3 regions of the Streptomyces sp. NPDC043738 genome follow, and region 1 is predicted to be linked to each of the others. Evidence: riboswitches for the same ligand, from Rfam matches in the RefSeq annotation. Region 1 holds a riboswitch; each other region holds the start of a gene.
The links. A riboswitch is a leader RNA that binds a small molecule or an ion and turns the genes downstream of it on or off. The one in region 1 is predicted to bind cyclic di-AMP.
Positions count from the first base shown of each region.

Region 2: it holds a riboswitch for cyclic di-AMP, as region 1 does, so the genes downstream of both, AC0680_RS35285 (M23 family metallopeptidase) here and AC0680_RS31445 (LysM peptidoglycan-binding domain-containing protein) in region 1, are expected to answer to the same signal.
Region 3: it holds a riboswitch for cyclic di-AMP, as region 1 does, so the genes downstream of both, AC0680_RS05285 (M23 family metallopeptidase) here and AC0680_RS31445 (LysM peptidoglycan-binding domain-containing protein) in region 1, are expected to answer to the same signal.

Region 1 is NZ_JBWKCJ010000032.1:27,838-32,797, forward strand. It holds gene AC0680_RS31435 (cytochrome P450 family protein) at 1-281, shown strand, start outside; gene AC0680_RS31440 (LysM peptidoglycan-binding domain-containing protein) at 568-1,584, shown strand; cyclic di-AMP (ydaO/yuaA leader) riboswitch at 1,835-2,004, shown strand; gene AC0680_RS31445 (LysM peptidoglycan-binding domain-containing protein) at 2,012-2,665, shown strand; gene eno (phosphopyruvate hydratase) at 2,972-4,258, shown strand; gene AC0680_RS31455 (FtsB family cell division protein) at 4,500-4,952, shown strand.
Region 2 is NZ_JBWKCJ010000043.1:18,650-23,609, forward strand. It holds gene AC0680_RS35280 (GntR family transcriptional regulator) at 10-699, opposite strand; gene AC0680_RS35285 (M23 family metallopeptidase) at 882-1,682, opposite strand; cyclic di-AMP (ydaO/yuaA leader) riboswitch at 1,695-1,850, opposite strand; gene AC0680_RS35290 (M16 family metallopeptidase) at 2,099-3,481, opposite strand; gene AC0680_RS35295 (M16 family metallopeptidase) at 3,520-4,860, opposite strand.
Region 3 is NZ_JBWKCJ010000002.1:473,087-478,046, reverse strand. It holds gene AC0680_RS05300 (YDG/SRA domain-containing protein) at 1-123, opposite strand, end outside; gene AC0680_RS05295 (hypothetical protein) at 235-540, shown strand; gene AC0680_RS05290 (aldo/keto reductase) at 633-1,592, opposite strand; gene AC0680_RS05285 (M23 family metallopeptidase) at 1,709-2,860, opposite strand; cyclic di-AMP (ydaO/yuaA leader) riboswitch at 2,872-3,016, opposite strand; gene AC0680_RS05280 (DUF2332 domain-containing protein) at 3,308-4,462, shown strand; gene AC0680_RS05275 (PP2C family protein-serine/threonine phosphatase) at 4,545-4,960, opposite strand, start outside.

The DNA.
Region 1 (4,960 bases):
TGCTGGCCGCCGCGGACCGTGATCCGTCACGCTTTGTCGAACCGGACGTTCTCGATCTGACCCGACGTGACAATCAGCATCTGGGATACGGGCACGGCATCCACTACTGCCTGGGCGCACCGCTCGCCCGGCTCGAGGGGCAGACCGCGCTCGCCACGCTGCTGACCCGGCTCCCGGACATCCGGTTTGCCACGGATCCTGATGATCTGCGCTGGCGGGGCGGGCTCATCATGCGCGGACTGCGGTCCCTCCCGGTGGAGTTCACGCCCGAGCGGTCCTGACCGGGGGTACCGGCAAAGGTGACGGATCGTCAGTCGCGTGACCTAAGCGTGATCTGCGCTACACCGGCTTGTGACTACCCGTGACCCCGGCTACCTTTCGACCCGACGGTCGACAGGATTCACGATTCGTTCACACGGGCGCCCGCATCAGCGGACGTCCGAAGGGGTGGGGAATCGAACGGTCGTCGAACAACTCAACCGCCGCGCGAAAGGCATCCGCATGCGTTCCGGGAACGGCCGACACCGTCGCCCCCGTCAAGCACCGGCCATCTTTGTCACGGCGGGAGTGACCGGCGCGGGCCTCGCACTGCCGCTGCTCTCCGCCAGTGGGGCACATGCCGCCGACACCGCGACCTGGGACCGGGTCGCCCAGTGCGAGAGCGGCGGGGTGTGGAGCGCCGCCTCGGGCAACGGCTTCTACGGCGGGCTGCAGCTGACCCAGGAGATGTGGGACGACTACGGCGGCGGGGCCTACGCCTCGCGTCCCGATCTCGCCAGCCGCGCCCAGCAGATAGCCGTGGCCGAATCGATCCTCGACGACCGCGGCCCGGACGCCTGGCCGAGCTGCGCCGTCAACGCCGGCCTCACCAAGGACGGCCGCGCGCCGAAGGTCGACCCGGGCAGCACCAGCACGCCGCTGCCCGACCCCTCCGACGACGACGGCGACCCGGCCCCCTGGGACCAGTCCCCCTCGACCGGCTCGTCCGATGTGCCCGACGGCCCGGACGACTCCGGGGCCCACGACGGCGACCGCGAGGGCGACGGCGAGAAGTCCCCGGACGGATCCCGTGACGGGTCCCGCGACGGCTCGTCCGACGACTCGCGCGGCGATGCGGGCGACGAGCCGTCCCAGGAGACGCCGGCGCCGTCCGAGTCCGACGGCCGCGACACCTCCAAGACCCCGGAGCCGTCCGACTCCACCACGCCCGGTGACCAGGGCGACGACGCCTCCCGCCCCACCGACCCCTCCGGCGACGCCGACCGCCCGGACCCGAGCGGTACGCCCGGGCAGACGCCCGGCAAGGGCAAGCACCGCGGCGACGCGGACCCGGACGAGAGCGACGGCGGCGACCGGTCGCCCGGCGGCCGGCACGCCTCGCGCGGCGACGACGGGCGCCGCACGGGCCCGGCGGGCGGCGACTACACCGTGCGCCCGGGTGACAGCCTGTCAGCCATCGCCGCGGCCCATCGGCTGCCGGGCGGCTGGCCCGCGCTCTACGAGCGCAACGAGGGCGTCATCGGGACCGACGAGAACCTGATCCAGCCGGGTCAGCGGCTCGATCTCGGGCACAAGGAAGGCTAGTTCGCCGCCTTCGTCCCCTTTGGGAAAGTGAGACAAGGCTCTCGTTGGGCGGCGGGCGCACAGATCCGCCCGCCGCCGTCATACCGGGCCTCACCTGCAGATATGTGACCAACCCGTGATCAAAAACGGTCAACTTGGTTCAGAAGGTGGGGTTTGAACACCAAGGGGATTACTGCTTACGGTCAGGACCGCTCGCCAAAGCGAGCCCCTTCGATCACACGCCGAATCCTGCCGGTGGTCGGAGGCAGTTGACGCGCAAGCGCCGAAGGCAGGAGCGGGGGAACCAAGGTAGGCGCCGGTCAGGCCCGTGAAAGCGGGTCAGCCGGCTTGGGGTGAAGCCAGGTGCGCCACGCGCGCCCGGCCGGGCGACTCACAGCCCGAACCCGACAGCTCACCTCGTAGGCGTCGGTGAGGAAACGAACGAACCATGCTGATCAACAAGGGCAAGCACCGTCGTCCCTCCAAGGCCGTCCGCGTCGCCACCCTCGCCGGTGTCGCCGGTGCCGCCGTCGCCGTCCCGCTGATGGGCGCCACGTCCGCCTCCGCCGCCTCGGTCGCCACCTGGGACAAGGTCGCCCAGTGCGAGTCCGGTGGCAACTGGTCGATCAACACCGGTAACGGCTACTACGGTGGCCTGCAGTTCTCCAACTCCAGCTGGGCCGCCGCCGGTGGCACCCAGTACGCGGCCCGCGCCGACCTGGCCACCAAGGCCCAGCAGATCGCCGCCGCCGAGAAGCTCCTCGCCATCCAGGGCCCGGGCGCCTGGTCCTGCGCCGGTGCCGGCGGCCTGACCTCCGGTGGTCCGGCCCCCGAGCTCGACACCTCCGCCAAGTCCGCCCCCAAGCAGGAAGCGGCCAAGCCCGAGGTGAAGAAGGCCCCGGCCGCCCCCAAGGCCGAGAAGGCCCAGCCTACTCCGAAGAAGTCCGAGCGCGGCGGCGACTACACCGTCAAGGCGGGCGACACCCTCGCCAAGATCGCCAAGGCCCACGGCACCAACTGGAAGTCGCTCTACGCGGCCAACAAGTCGGTCATCGGCGGCAACCCGAACCTGATCTTCCCGGGTCAGCAGCTCAGCATCTGAGCCGTCCGCTCACCGGGTCCCGTATGACCCCGGCGGCGGTCCCCGCCGCTTCGTGAGACTGCCCCGCCCGGCGCACACGCCCCCCCAGTGCGCCGTGGCGGGGCTTCTCCGTTCGCCGGGGCGCGCAGCGCCGGTGACCAGCGGCGTCGAGTATTTTCCCCGCTCAGCGAACAATGTGCCGAAACCTCCCGTGAACTGCGCCTTTGAGTATCTTTTCGTCCCACGGAGCGGGCCGAGGGCAAGCGGACGAGCCAGGGGCCGTTAGGCTCATGCTGCAGAACTCCAGACACCCATGAAGGAGACAACGTGCCGTCCATCGACGTCGTCGTAGCCCGCGAAATTCTCGACTCGCGAGGTAATCCCACGGTCGAGGTCGAGGTCGGCCTCGACGACGGCAGCACGGGCCGTGCCGCCGTGCCGTCCGGCGCCTCGACCGGCGCCTTCGAGGCCATCGAGCTCCGCGACGGCGACCCGAACCGCTACCTCGGCAAGGGCGTCGAGAAGGCCGTCCTGGCCGTCATCGAGCAGATCGGCCCGGAGCTCGTCGGCTACGACGCGACCGAGCAGCGGCTGATCGACCAGGCGATGTTCGACCTGGACGCCACCGACAACAAGGGCTCGCTCGGCGCCAACGCCATCCTCGGTGTCTCCCTGGCCGTCGCGCACGCCGCCTCCGAGGCCAGCGACCTGCCGCTGTTCCGCTACCTCGGCGGTCCGAACGCGCACGTGCTGCCCGTGCCGATGATGAACATCCTCAACGGCGGCTCGCACGCCGACTCCAACGTGGACATCCAGGAGTTCATGATCGCGCCGATCGGCGCGGAGTCCTTCTCCGAGGCGCTGCGCTGGGGCGCGGAGGTCTACCACACCCTCAAGAAGGTCCTCAAGGAGCGCGGCCTGTCCACCGGCCTCGGCGACGAGGGCGGCTTCGCCCCGAACCTGGGCTCCAACCGCGAGGCCCTCGACCTCATCCTCGAGGCCATCAAGCAGGCCGGTTACACCCCCGGCCAGGACATCGCGCTCGCGCTGGACGTCGCCGCCTCCGAGTTCTACAAGGACGGCTCGTACCAGTTCGAGGGCCAGACCCGCTCGGCCGCCGAGATGACCGAGTACTACGCGGAGCTGGTGGCGGCCTACCCGCTGGTCTCCATCGAGGACCCGCTGTTCGAGGACGACTGGGCCGGCTGGAAGGTCATCACCGACAAGCTCGGCGCCAAGGTCCAGCTGGTCGGCGACGACCTGTTCGTCACCAACCCCGAGCGCCTGGCCCGCGGCATCGAGGAGGGCTCCGCCAACGCGCTGCTGGTGAAGGTCAACCAGATCGGCTCGCTGACCGAGACCCTGGACGCCGTCGAGCTGGCCCAGCGCAACGGCTTCAAGTGCATGATGTCGCACCGCTCCGGTGAGACCGAGGACGTCACCATCGCCGACCTGGCCGTCGCCACCAACTGCGGCCAGATCAAGACCGGTGCCCCGGCCCGCTCCGAGCGCGTCGCCAAGTACAACCAGCTGCTGCGCATCGAGGAGATCCTCGACGACGCCGCGGTCTACGCCGGCCGCTCCGCCTTCCCGCGGTTTCGCTCCGCGAACTGAATCGGTACAGCGCTCTGCGAACTGAATCGGTACAGCGCTCCGCGAACTGAATCGGCACAGCGCTCCGCGAACTGAATCGGTACAGCGCTCCGCGAACTGATTCGGCGCAGCGCCCCGCGTAACGGCTGATCGGCTGACGTCACGGCCGAACGCCTCGTACGTCCCCGGCGACGGTCCCGTACCGTTGCCGGGGACGTACCCGCTTTTGCAGTCCGGCGTCAGTCAGTGAAGGGGAGACGACGTGCCCGCGGACCGGTTCTCGACCGCGACCCGACTCAAGGCGCTCGGCGAGCAGGCCGCCGCCCGCGTCTACCGAGCCCGCCCGCCCCGACGCAACCGCCTCACCGGCCGCGCCGCCCTGCTGGCGCTGGTGATGTGCTCCCTGGTGGTCGCCCTCGCGTACCCCATAAGGCAGTACATCTCCCAGCGCTCCGACATCGCCGAACAGCGCCGCAAGGCCCAGGACGCCGGTGCCGAGCTGGACCGGCTGCGTGAGCAGCGGGCCCGGTGGCAGGACCCGGAGTACGTACGCCAGCAGGCCCGTCGGCAGCTGCACTACGTCATGCCGGGGGAGACCGGCTACCTCGTCCAGGACGGCTCCGGTTCCGCCGCCGCCCCGAAGGGACCGCAGGCGGCGCGGCGCCCCTGGTACGAGAATCTGTGGAGCGCCGTCGACGCGGCCGACAAGCGGTAGTGCCGAGC
Region 2 (4,960 bases), on a different contig from region 1:
GGGCCGTTGTTAAGAGCGGGCGCGCGCTGTGTTGACGGGCCGTTTCGGATCCCTCACCTCGGCCTTGGCCGGGCGCCGCAGCCGGTAGACCGGCAGTGAACGCTCGATATGGGCCGCCATCAGGGCGCGGGCGCGTTCGGCGTCCCCGCGGGCCACCGCGTCGAGCACCGCGCCGTGATCGTCCCAGGACTCGCCGGCTCCGGCCGGCGGCTCCACCGCGTACATCCACTCGATCTTGCGCCGCAGCTGGGTCAGCAGCGCGGTCAGGCTGGGGCTGCCGGCCGCCTGGGCGAGCGTCTCGTGGAACCAGCCGTCCAATTGGCGCAGGTCCGCGGCGTTGCCGTGGCGCGCCCGCTCACGTCCCAGCCGCACCAGCCCGCGCAGCACCTTGAGATGGGCCGGGCTGCGGCGGGCGGCCGCGCGGGCGGCACCCAGCGGCTCCAGCAGCGCGCGGATGTCCAGCAGGTCGGCGGCCTCCTGCTCGGTGGGCTCGGCGACACAGGCGCCCGCGTGGTGGCGGGTGGTGACGAAGCCCTCCGACTGCAGGGTGCGCAGCGCTTCACGGACCGGCACCCTGGAGACGCCGTAACGCGCCGCCAGGATCTCCTCGATCAGCCGGCTCCCCGGCGCCAGCGCACCGGAGACAATGTCCTCGCGAATCGCCGTGCACACCGCATGCGCGGAAATATGGCCTCGCATCGTCCGTGCCTCCGCCGTAATCCCCTGGAAACGCCGCCGGTTGACGACTTTTCCGTGACTCTATTCGACCGGGACGGCTTTTCCGACGGACTCCGCTTATCCATGGATATTTTTTAGCCAGCGGACGGCGCCGGCATCGGGCGAAGCGGTGTGTCAGACGATGCGGAGGCGACCGCGGTGCATCAGACGTTGACGCCGTGCGAGCGCAGATACGCGATCGGGTCGATGTCCGAGCCGTAGTCGGCGGTGGTGCGGGCCTCGAAGTGCAGGTGCGGGCCGGTGACGTTGCCGGTGGCGCCGGAGAGCCCGATCTGCTTGCCGGGGGTGACGCTCTCGCCGACCGAGACGGAGATCGACGACAGGTGGCCGTACTGGGTGTACGTGCCGTCGTTCATCTTGATCACGACGTTGTTGCCGTACGAGCCGCCCCAGCCGGCCTCGACGACGGTGCCCGCGCCGACGGCGCGGACGGAGGTCCCGGAGGCGGCGTGGAAGTCGATGCCGGTGTGGCTGCCCGAGGACCACAGGCCGCTGGACGCCTTGTAGGCGGTGGACACGTAGGAGCCGGCGATCGGGGCGACGAAGGTGTTGAGGCGCTTGCGCTCGGCCTCGCGGGCGGCGCGCTCCTTGGCCTCGCGCTCCGCCTTGGCCTTCTTCCGGGCCGCCTCGGCGCGCCGCTGGGCCTCCTCGGCCTGCTTCTTGGCGACGGCCTCGGCCTTCGCCCTCGCGGCGGCGGCCTCGGCGTCGGCCTGCTGCGCGTCGGCCTGGGCCTCGATGCGGTTGGCGAGCTCGTCACCGAGGACGACGGCCTGCTGCAGACCGGTGTCGTGGGTGCGCGCCTCGTCCGTGGCGGCCAGCGCCGGCGAGGCCACCGAGGCGACAACGCCGGAGGCCGCGAGGGTGGCTATGCCCGCGATGTTGCGGGTCGAGCGGGCGGTGCGGCTCGCACGACGGTGCTTCCCGGTGGCACGTATGAACGCCATGTACTGGCTTGTCCTTTCCTTCCTTCTCGCCTACCGGGTTAGCTGACGGGTTCGGAGCAGGAAGGTCTCCTACGGGCTCCTCCGAAGAGGCGTCCGATTCACCCCAGGGACGTGTGGGTCCCCGGCTCCCCTGGCTCGCGCCGTACGGGGACTCGGCGATGACTGTCCGGTGCCACTGTTGTGGCGGAGTTGTGACGAACAGCCGGACCGACGCTAATCGGGGCAACTTTCGATCGCCAAACAGAACCGCTTTTTTGTGCGGGATGCCACAAGAAGCGGAGCGGTCAGTCGCCATAAACCGGACATACGGCGGCTCCCGTGGCAGAGAGCACCACGGGAGCCGCCGCTCGAAACTGATCCGCCGTCATACGGGGCGGCCAGGGCGTGCCTTCCGGATCGGCCCTGGCTGTGTCGCCCTAGCCGCCGACGACCGTCACCTCGCCCAACCCCAGCGCCTTGACGGGCTCGGCGATCTGGGCCGCGTCACCCACCAGGACCGTCACCAGCCGGTCCACCGGGAAGGCGCTGACCGCCGCCGCGGTCGCCTCGACCGTGCCGGTCTCCGCGAGCCGGACGTACAACTGCGCCTGGAAGTCGTCCGGGAGCTGCTGCTCGACCTGGTCGGCCAGCGTGCCCGCGACGGCCGCCGCGGTCTCGTACTTCAGCGGCGCGACGCCGACGAGGTTCTGGACGGCGACATCGCGCTCCTCGTCCGTCAGCCCTTCCGCCGCGAGGGTCCGCAGCACCTGCCACAGGTCCTGGAGCGCCGGCACGGTGGAGGCGGTGTCCACCGAGCCGCTGATGGCCAGCAGCGCCGCGCCCGTCGCCCCCTCGGGGGAGGCGGGGGCGGTGGAGCGCAGCACCTGGCCGAAGGCGCGCACCCCGTAGGTGTAGCCCTTCTCCTCCCGCAGCACACGGTCCAGCCGGGAGGTGAGCGTGCCGCCCAGGCAGTACGTGCCGAGGACCTGCGCCGGCCACACCCGGTCGTGGCGGTCGGCGCCGATCCGGCCGATGAGCAGCTGCGTCTGGACGGCTCCGGGGCGGTCCACGATCACCACACGGCCGGTGTCGTCGGCGACGATCGGCGCGGCCTTCAGCGGCTCGGCCGTCGAACCGCTCCAGGCGCCGAGGGTCTCGGCGAGCGCCGCGTCCAGGTCGACACCGGTGAAGTCGCCGACGATGACGGCGGTGGCCGTGGCGGGCCGCACATGGGCGTCGTAGAAGGCCCGGACGGCCGCCGCGTCGATGCGGGCCACGGTCTCCTCGGTGCCCTGGCGGGGCCGCGACATGCGCGCGGTGGCCGGGAACAGCTCCTTGGACAGCGCCATGGCGGCACGGCGGGCCGGGTTCGCGAGCTCGTGCGGGATCTCGTCGAGGCGGTTGCGCACCAGCCGCTCGACCTCGCTGTCGGGGAAGGCGGGGGCGCGCAGCGCGTCGGCGAGCAGGCCGAGCGCGCGCGGCAGCCGGGAGGCCGGGACCTCCAGGGAGACCCGTACGCCGGGGTGGTCGGCGTGGGCGTCCAGCGTGGCGCCGCAGCGCTCCAGCTCGGCGGCGAACTCCTCGGCGTCGTACTTGTCGGTGCCCTCGGACAGCGCACGCGCCATGATCGTGGCGACGCCGTCCAGGCCCTCGGGCTCGGCGTCCAGCGGCGCGACGAGGTTGACCTCGACGGCGACGACCTGCTGGCCGGGACGGTGGCTGGTCAGCAGCGTGAGCCCGTTGGGGAGTTGACTGCGGTCGGGGGCCGGGAAGGCCCACGGCTTGGGCGCGCCGCCCCGGGGCTGGGGGTGGAAGTCCATGGTGCTCATGGGGGACCCTGCGCGGTTGGTGGCGTCGCTCACTGGTCCGCCTCCCCTTCCTCGGTGTCGGCGGCGTCGGTCGGCTCGGTGGGTTCGTAGACCAGCACCGCGCGGTTGTCGGGGCGCAGCCGGGCCTTGGCGACCGCCTGCACCTCCTCGGGGCTGATGTCCAGGACACGCCGCACGGCGGACAGCGCGAGCTGCGGATCGCCGAACAGGACGGCGAAGCGGCACAGTTCGTCGGCGCGGCCGCTGACCGTGGCGAGGCGGTCCAGCCATTCGCGCTCCAGCTGGGCCTGCGCGCGCTCCATCTCCTCCGGGGTCGGGCCGTCGGCGGCGAAGCGGGCCAGCTCCTCGTCGACGGCGCGCTCGATGTCGGGGACCTCCACGCCGCCGGACGTCTTCACGTCCAGCCAGCCCAGCGAGGGCGCGCCGGCCAGCCGCAGCAGGCCGAAGCCGGCCGCCACGGCGCTGCGGTCGCGACGCACCAGCCGGTTGTACAGGCGGGAGGACTCGCCGCCGCCCAGGACGGTCAGCGCCAGGTCCGCGGCGTCCGCCTCACGGGTGCCGTCGTGCGGCAGACGGTAGGCCGCCATCAGGGCGCGGGAGGGCACGTCCTCCTCGACGACCTCGCGCAGCTGTCCGCCCATGACGTCGGGCAGGGTGCCGTCCCGGGGCGGCTGCTTGCCGTCGTGCGAGGGGATCGAGCCGAAGTACTTCTCGATCCAGGCCAGCGTCTGCGCGGAGTCGATGTCGCCGACGACCGACAGGACGGCGTTGTTGGGCGCGTAGTACGTACGGAAGAACGCCCGGGCGTCCTCCAGCGAAGCGGCGTCCAGGTCGGCCATCGACCCGATGGGCGTGTGGTGGTACGGGTGGCCCTCCGGGTACGCCATGGCCGTCAGCTTCTCGAAGGCCGTGCCGTAGGGGACGTTGTCGTAGCGCTGGCGGCGCTCGTTCTTGACGACGTCGCGCTGGTTCTCCAGGGACTCTTCGTCGAGCGCGGTCAGCAGCGAACCCATCCGGTCCGCCTCCAGCCAGAGCGCGAGCTCCAGCTCATGGGTGGGCATGGTCTCGAAGTAGTTGGTGCGCTCGAAGCTCGTGGTGCCGTTGAGCGAGCCGCCGGCGCCCTGCACCAGCTCGAAGTGGCCGTTGCCCTTCACCTGCGCGGAACCCTGGAACATCAGGTGCTCGAAGAGGTGAGCCAGGCCCGTACGGCCCTTGACCTCGTGGCGGGAGCCGACGTCGTACCACAGGCACACCGCCGCGACCGGGGTCAGGTGGTCTTCGGAGAGCACCACGCGCAGGCCGTTGGCCAGCCGGTGCTCGGTCGCTGTCAGGCCGCCGGAGCCGGCTTGTTCTGTGGCCGTGTGACCCATGGGCATGTACGTCCCTTCGATCCGCTTGCGAGGAAGTTCTGTCACTGTATGCAAGCGCGTCGGCATCTGGCGAAGTTCCCGTGCGACCGGCCCCGATCGA
Region 3 (4,960 bases), on a different contig from region 1:
CCTTCCGAGTTGGCGATGCACTCCCTGAGCATGCAACTCCGCATGCCCCTCGAAGTGCTGACCTTCATAGACCCCCGCTGGGGCGCCAAACTTGACGGGGTTTCGCGATTTCGCCTTCGTCATGGATGAATACTGCCAACGCCTTGATCACCACGTCACCCCGATCGCCGTGAGCCCCCGCGGGAACGCCCGCGCGTAGGCTCGGGGAAGTTGACTCTGATCGGGAGGATTGTGATGGCCGGCGTACCGACGAGTGTGGTGGCGGCGAGTGGGCTGCTGGGCGGCTACGGCGTGGCCCGTTGGACGAAGAAGCGGCCCCTGGGTGGGGTGGCGCTCGCGGCGGCGGGGGCCGTGGCGGCCAAGGGGTGGCAGGAGAAGGCCGGGGCCAAGACCGCGGCGGCGTTGAGTGGGGCGTATGTGGCGGCCTTTGTGGGGTCGCATCCGCTGGCGAAGAAGATCGGGGCCTGGCCTTCGGTGTTCGCGGTCGCGGGCGGGGTCGCGCTGGCGTCGTGGGCGGTGGTCGACCGTCGGGGGAAGTGAGGCCGGCGACCGGCGCGGGTACGGGGCGGGGCCGGGGCGTCATGCGTACCCCGACCCCGCCCCGACCTCGCCCCGTCCACGCCGTGGGTGGATCAGGCCGAAGCCTCGTTCAGGAGGGTGAGTTCGGGCTCCGTGAGGGTCAGGTCGGCGACGGCCAGGAGGGGCGTCAGCTGGCTGACCGTGCGGGCGCTGGCGAGGGGCGCCGCGACGGTGGGCTGTGCGGCCAGCCAGGCGAGGGCGACGGTCGCGACCTCGGCCTCGTGGGCGGCGGCGACCGTGTCGAGGGCCTCAAGGACGCGCAGCCCGCGGTCGGTGGCGAGGTACTGGCCGGCCTTCCCGGAGCGGGCGCTGTCGACATCGGTGCCCGGGCGGTACTTGCCGGTCAGGAAGCCGGAGGCGAGGGCCCAGTACGGGATGGCGGCCACGCCCTCGCGGGCCGCCACGTCGGCGAGTTCGCCCTCGTAGGTGTCGCGGGAGACCAGGTTGTAGTGCGGCTGGAGGGCGACGTAACGGGCCACGCCCTCGCGGGCGGAGAAGGCCAGGGACTCCGCCAGGCGCGGCGCGGAGATGTTGGAGGCGGCGATCTCACGGACCTTGCCGGCCTGGACGAGCTCGTCGAGGGTGCCGATGATCTCCGAGACCTCGACCGATTCGTCGTCGTAGTGGGTGTAGTAGAGGTCGATGTAGTCGGTGCGCAGACGGCTGAGGGACTGGTCGACCGCGGACTTGACGGTGGCCGGGCTCAGGCCCTTGTAGTCGGGGTGGGCGCCGACCTTGGTGGCGACGACGACCTCGGAGCGATTGCCGCGGGAGGCCAGCCAGTTGCCGATGACGGTCTCGGATTCACCGCCCTTGTTGCCGGGCACCCAGGCCGAATAGGCGTCGGCGGTGTCGATGAAGTTGCCACCGCCTGCCGCATACGCGTCGAGCACGGCGAACGACTCGGCTTCGTCGGCCGTCCAGCCGAAGACGTTGCCCCCGAGGGCGAGCGGGGAGACGGCGAGCGAGCCGAGGTTCCGGCGGTTTTGGGGGGTGGGTTGTGTCGAGGTCATACGTGGTTGCAGCGTGGTGAGGGAGGGAGTTATTCCGCGGGAGGAGTGGCCTCCCGCGGCGCGCTCGGGCCGCCTCCCGGCAGGCCCTCAGGCGCGTCGCCCGGCGGGCCGGGCGCTCAGACGTTCACGCCGTGATCGCGCAGCCACGGCATCGGGTCTATCGGGTCGCCGGCGCCGGGGCGTACCTCCAGGTGGAGATGGGGACCGGTGACGTTGCCGGTGGCGCCGACGCGGCCGATCACCTCGCCGGTGCTGACCTTGCCCGAGGTCTTCACCATCGAGGACAGGTGGCAGAACCACAGCTCGGTGCCGTCGTCGAGGGTGAGGACGATGCGGTAGCCGTACGAACCGGCCCAGCCGGCCTGGGTGATGGTGCCGGAGTGCACCGCCTTGATGGGCGTACCGGTCGGTGCGGCGAAGTCCTGGCCCGTGTGGTCGGCGGCCCAGCGGTCGCCGGCCTGACCGAAGCTGGCGGTGAGGGTGTAGGAGGAGACGGGGGCGATGAAGCTCTTCGCCAGTTGGGCCAGGCGCTCGGCCTCCGCCTTCCGGCGCGCCTCCGCCTCGGCCTTGCGCTTGGCCTCCAACTCTGCCGCCTTCTTGGCCGCCGCGGCCTTGTCCGCCGCGTCCTGGGCCGTCTTCTGGGCCGCGGACGCGTCCGTCGCCGCCTGCTTGATGGCGGCGCCCTCGGCCGCTTCGCGGGCCTGCTCCTCGGCGGCGCCCTGCTGCGCGTCGGCCTGCTGGAGGATGCGGCTGCGCAGCGCCTCGCCGGCGTTGGTGCCCGTACCGGTCGTGCCGGTCTGGGTGACCTGGGAGAGCGGACCGGCGGCTACGGGGTCGGCGGAGTCGCTTCCGGAGGCCGTTGCGGTGGAATCGGCGCCGGAGTCGGATATGAGGCCGCCGAGCCCCGGGAGGGACTCGGCATCCGGAAGGCTGTCGGAGATGTCGTGGGCCATGCCGCCGATGTCGGGCATGGATATCGGGACCGGCGGACGGTCCTCGGCGGTGGCCATGCCGCCCGCGCCGACGGCCGCGATGACGCCGACGCCCAGGACCGTGCCACTACGGGCGAGTCCGCCGCCGCGCTGCTTGGCCACCCGGTGCTTGCCGCGGACCGGTCGCAGCGACTCCTCGGTGGGATTCCACTCCTCCCAAGGGCCGTCGCCGTCGGTGCCCGCTATGCCCTCCGGATCACCCGGTCCTTCGAAGGCACCTCGGTCGTCGAGCCGGTATGCGGGCGAAGCCTCGGGGGCAGGCCTGTTGGACGCCACGGGGGCGCACTCCTTTCCTTCCTTCTCGCCTACCGGGTTAGCTGACGGGTTCGGAGCAGGAAGGTCTCCTACGGGCCACTCTGGCGGAGGCGCCCGATTCACCCCAAGGTGGTGGTTCCCCGGTTCCCTTGGTGCAGTTCGAAGTGCTGGAGATGCGTGAAAAGCGCGTGCGGGATTCGGCGTCGGCGCGCGGTGCCGCCTCTTGCGACGGCTGGGACGACCGCGCTGCGTTATCGGACAGTAATAGAGGTCGCGACTGTTTTCCAAGCCTTCCTGGGAATCCTTATCCGTTCCGCATGAGGTTTGGCCTGGACTTTTTCGGTCACCATGCCCACAAACCGGGCGAGTTGACCATGCGCCGCTAAACGATCTCGCGCTGATTGTGCGTCAGTCGTTATGCGGAGGGGCGCCCCTCAGTTACGCAACGTGAGGGCGTAACGTCGGATCATGGTCGTCAACGTCGAGAGCGCGGGGAGCACCGTGAGCTCCGGAAACGTCAAGGGCGGTATCGGCCGGAGCGCGGCGGCGGATCTGGCGGAGCGCTACCGGGAGTTCTCGTGGCGGGAGGCGCGGGGACGGTCCGACGCCCATGCGGAGCTGACCGCGCGGATCAGCCAGGACCCGGAGTTCTGCGATCTGCTGTCGGGGTCGCTGCCGGCCGGCAACAAGCAGCAGCCGAACCTCCTGCTCGCCGCCGTCCGCCAGCTCGACGGCCCGCACGCGGAGCAGGGCCCGCGCGGCGAGGCGGCGTACGGTCGCTGGCGCGAGTGGACGGTCCGGCACTGGGACGAGGTCCGCGCGGTGATCATGCAGCGCGCCACCCAGACCAACGAGCCGGCCCGCTGCGCCACGCTGCTGCCGCTGCTCGCCCGTCTGCCGCAGCCGCTGGCGCTGCTGGAGGTCGGCGCGTCGGCCGGACTGTGCCTGCACCCCGACAGCTACCGGTACCGGTACGAGTCCGCCACCGGGTACGAGGGGCGGCCGGCGGGCGGCCCGCGGACCGTCGAGGTGGGGGCGCCGGACGGCCCGGTGGTCTTCGGCTGCCGTACGGACTGGGCACCCGAGGAACTGCCCGGCCGGCTGCCGGAGATCGTCTGGCGGGCCGGAATCGATCTGAACCCGCTCGACCCCGTCGGCGCACCGGACGATCTGCGCTGGCTCCAGTCGCTCGTCTGGCCGGGCGAGGGGGAGCGCGCGGCCCGGCTCTCCGCCGCCGTCGAGGCCGTACGGGCGGCGCCGCGGCCGCGGATCGTACCCGGCGATCTGATCGACGAGCTGCCCGCGCTGGCCGCCGCGGCACCGCCCGAGGCGACGCTGGTCGTCTTCCACAGCGCGGTGCTGAGCTACCTTCCGCCCGCCCGCCGCGAGGAGTTCGCGCGCCTCGTACGGTCGCTGCTCGACGAGCGGCCCGGTGGCGGGCACTGGATCTCCAACGAGCACCACTCGGTCCTGCCGTGGATCACCGCGCCGGAGCACCACGCCGGGCGCCCGGAGGACGGACGGCTGACCCTCGCCCTGGACGGGCGGCCGGTCGCGCTCACCGGCCCGCACGGCGAGAGCCTGCACCGGCTGCCGGGCACGGACCCCGGAACGGGGAGGTAAGCAGAAGCGGCGCGTAGGGGCCGACCGGGCCGGCCCCTCCTCGGCCCGCCCTGATCGGCGGCCCGGCGCTCCTCGCCCCGCCCTACTCCCCCATGGGCCGCTGCACCGCCAGCAGGGCCATGTCGTCCGCCGACGCCCCGCCCGTATGCACTGCCACATCCTCGACGAGGGTGTCCAGGAGGGCGTCCGGACCGGGGAAGCGGCGGCCGCGCAGCCGGTTCGAGGGGCTGTAGAAGCGGCCGCGGAAGTCGCGGGCCTCGGTCATGCCGTCGGTGAAGAACAGCAGCAGCGAGCCGGCCGGCAGGAACATCTCGTCCGACCGGTCGGGCCAGCTCGCCACCTCACTCATCCCCAGGGGCAGCGCCGGCGCCGCGGGGGCCAGCTCGCGCAGCCCGCCGTCCGGGGTGAGCATCAGGGGAGCCGGGTGGCCGCGGTTGAGGACCCGCAGTACGGACCGCCCGTTGGCGGGGATCTCGGCCAGCACGGCAGTGGTGAACC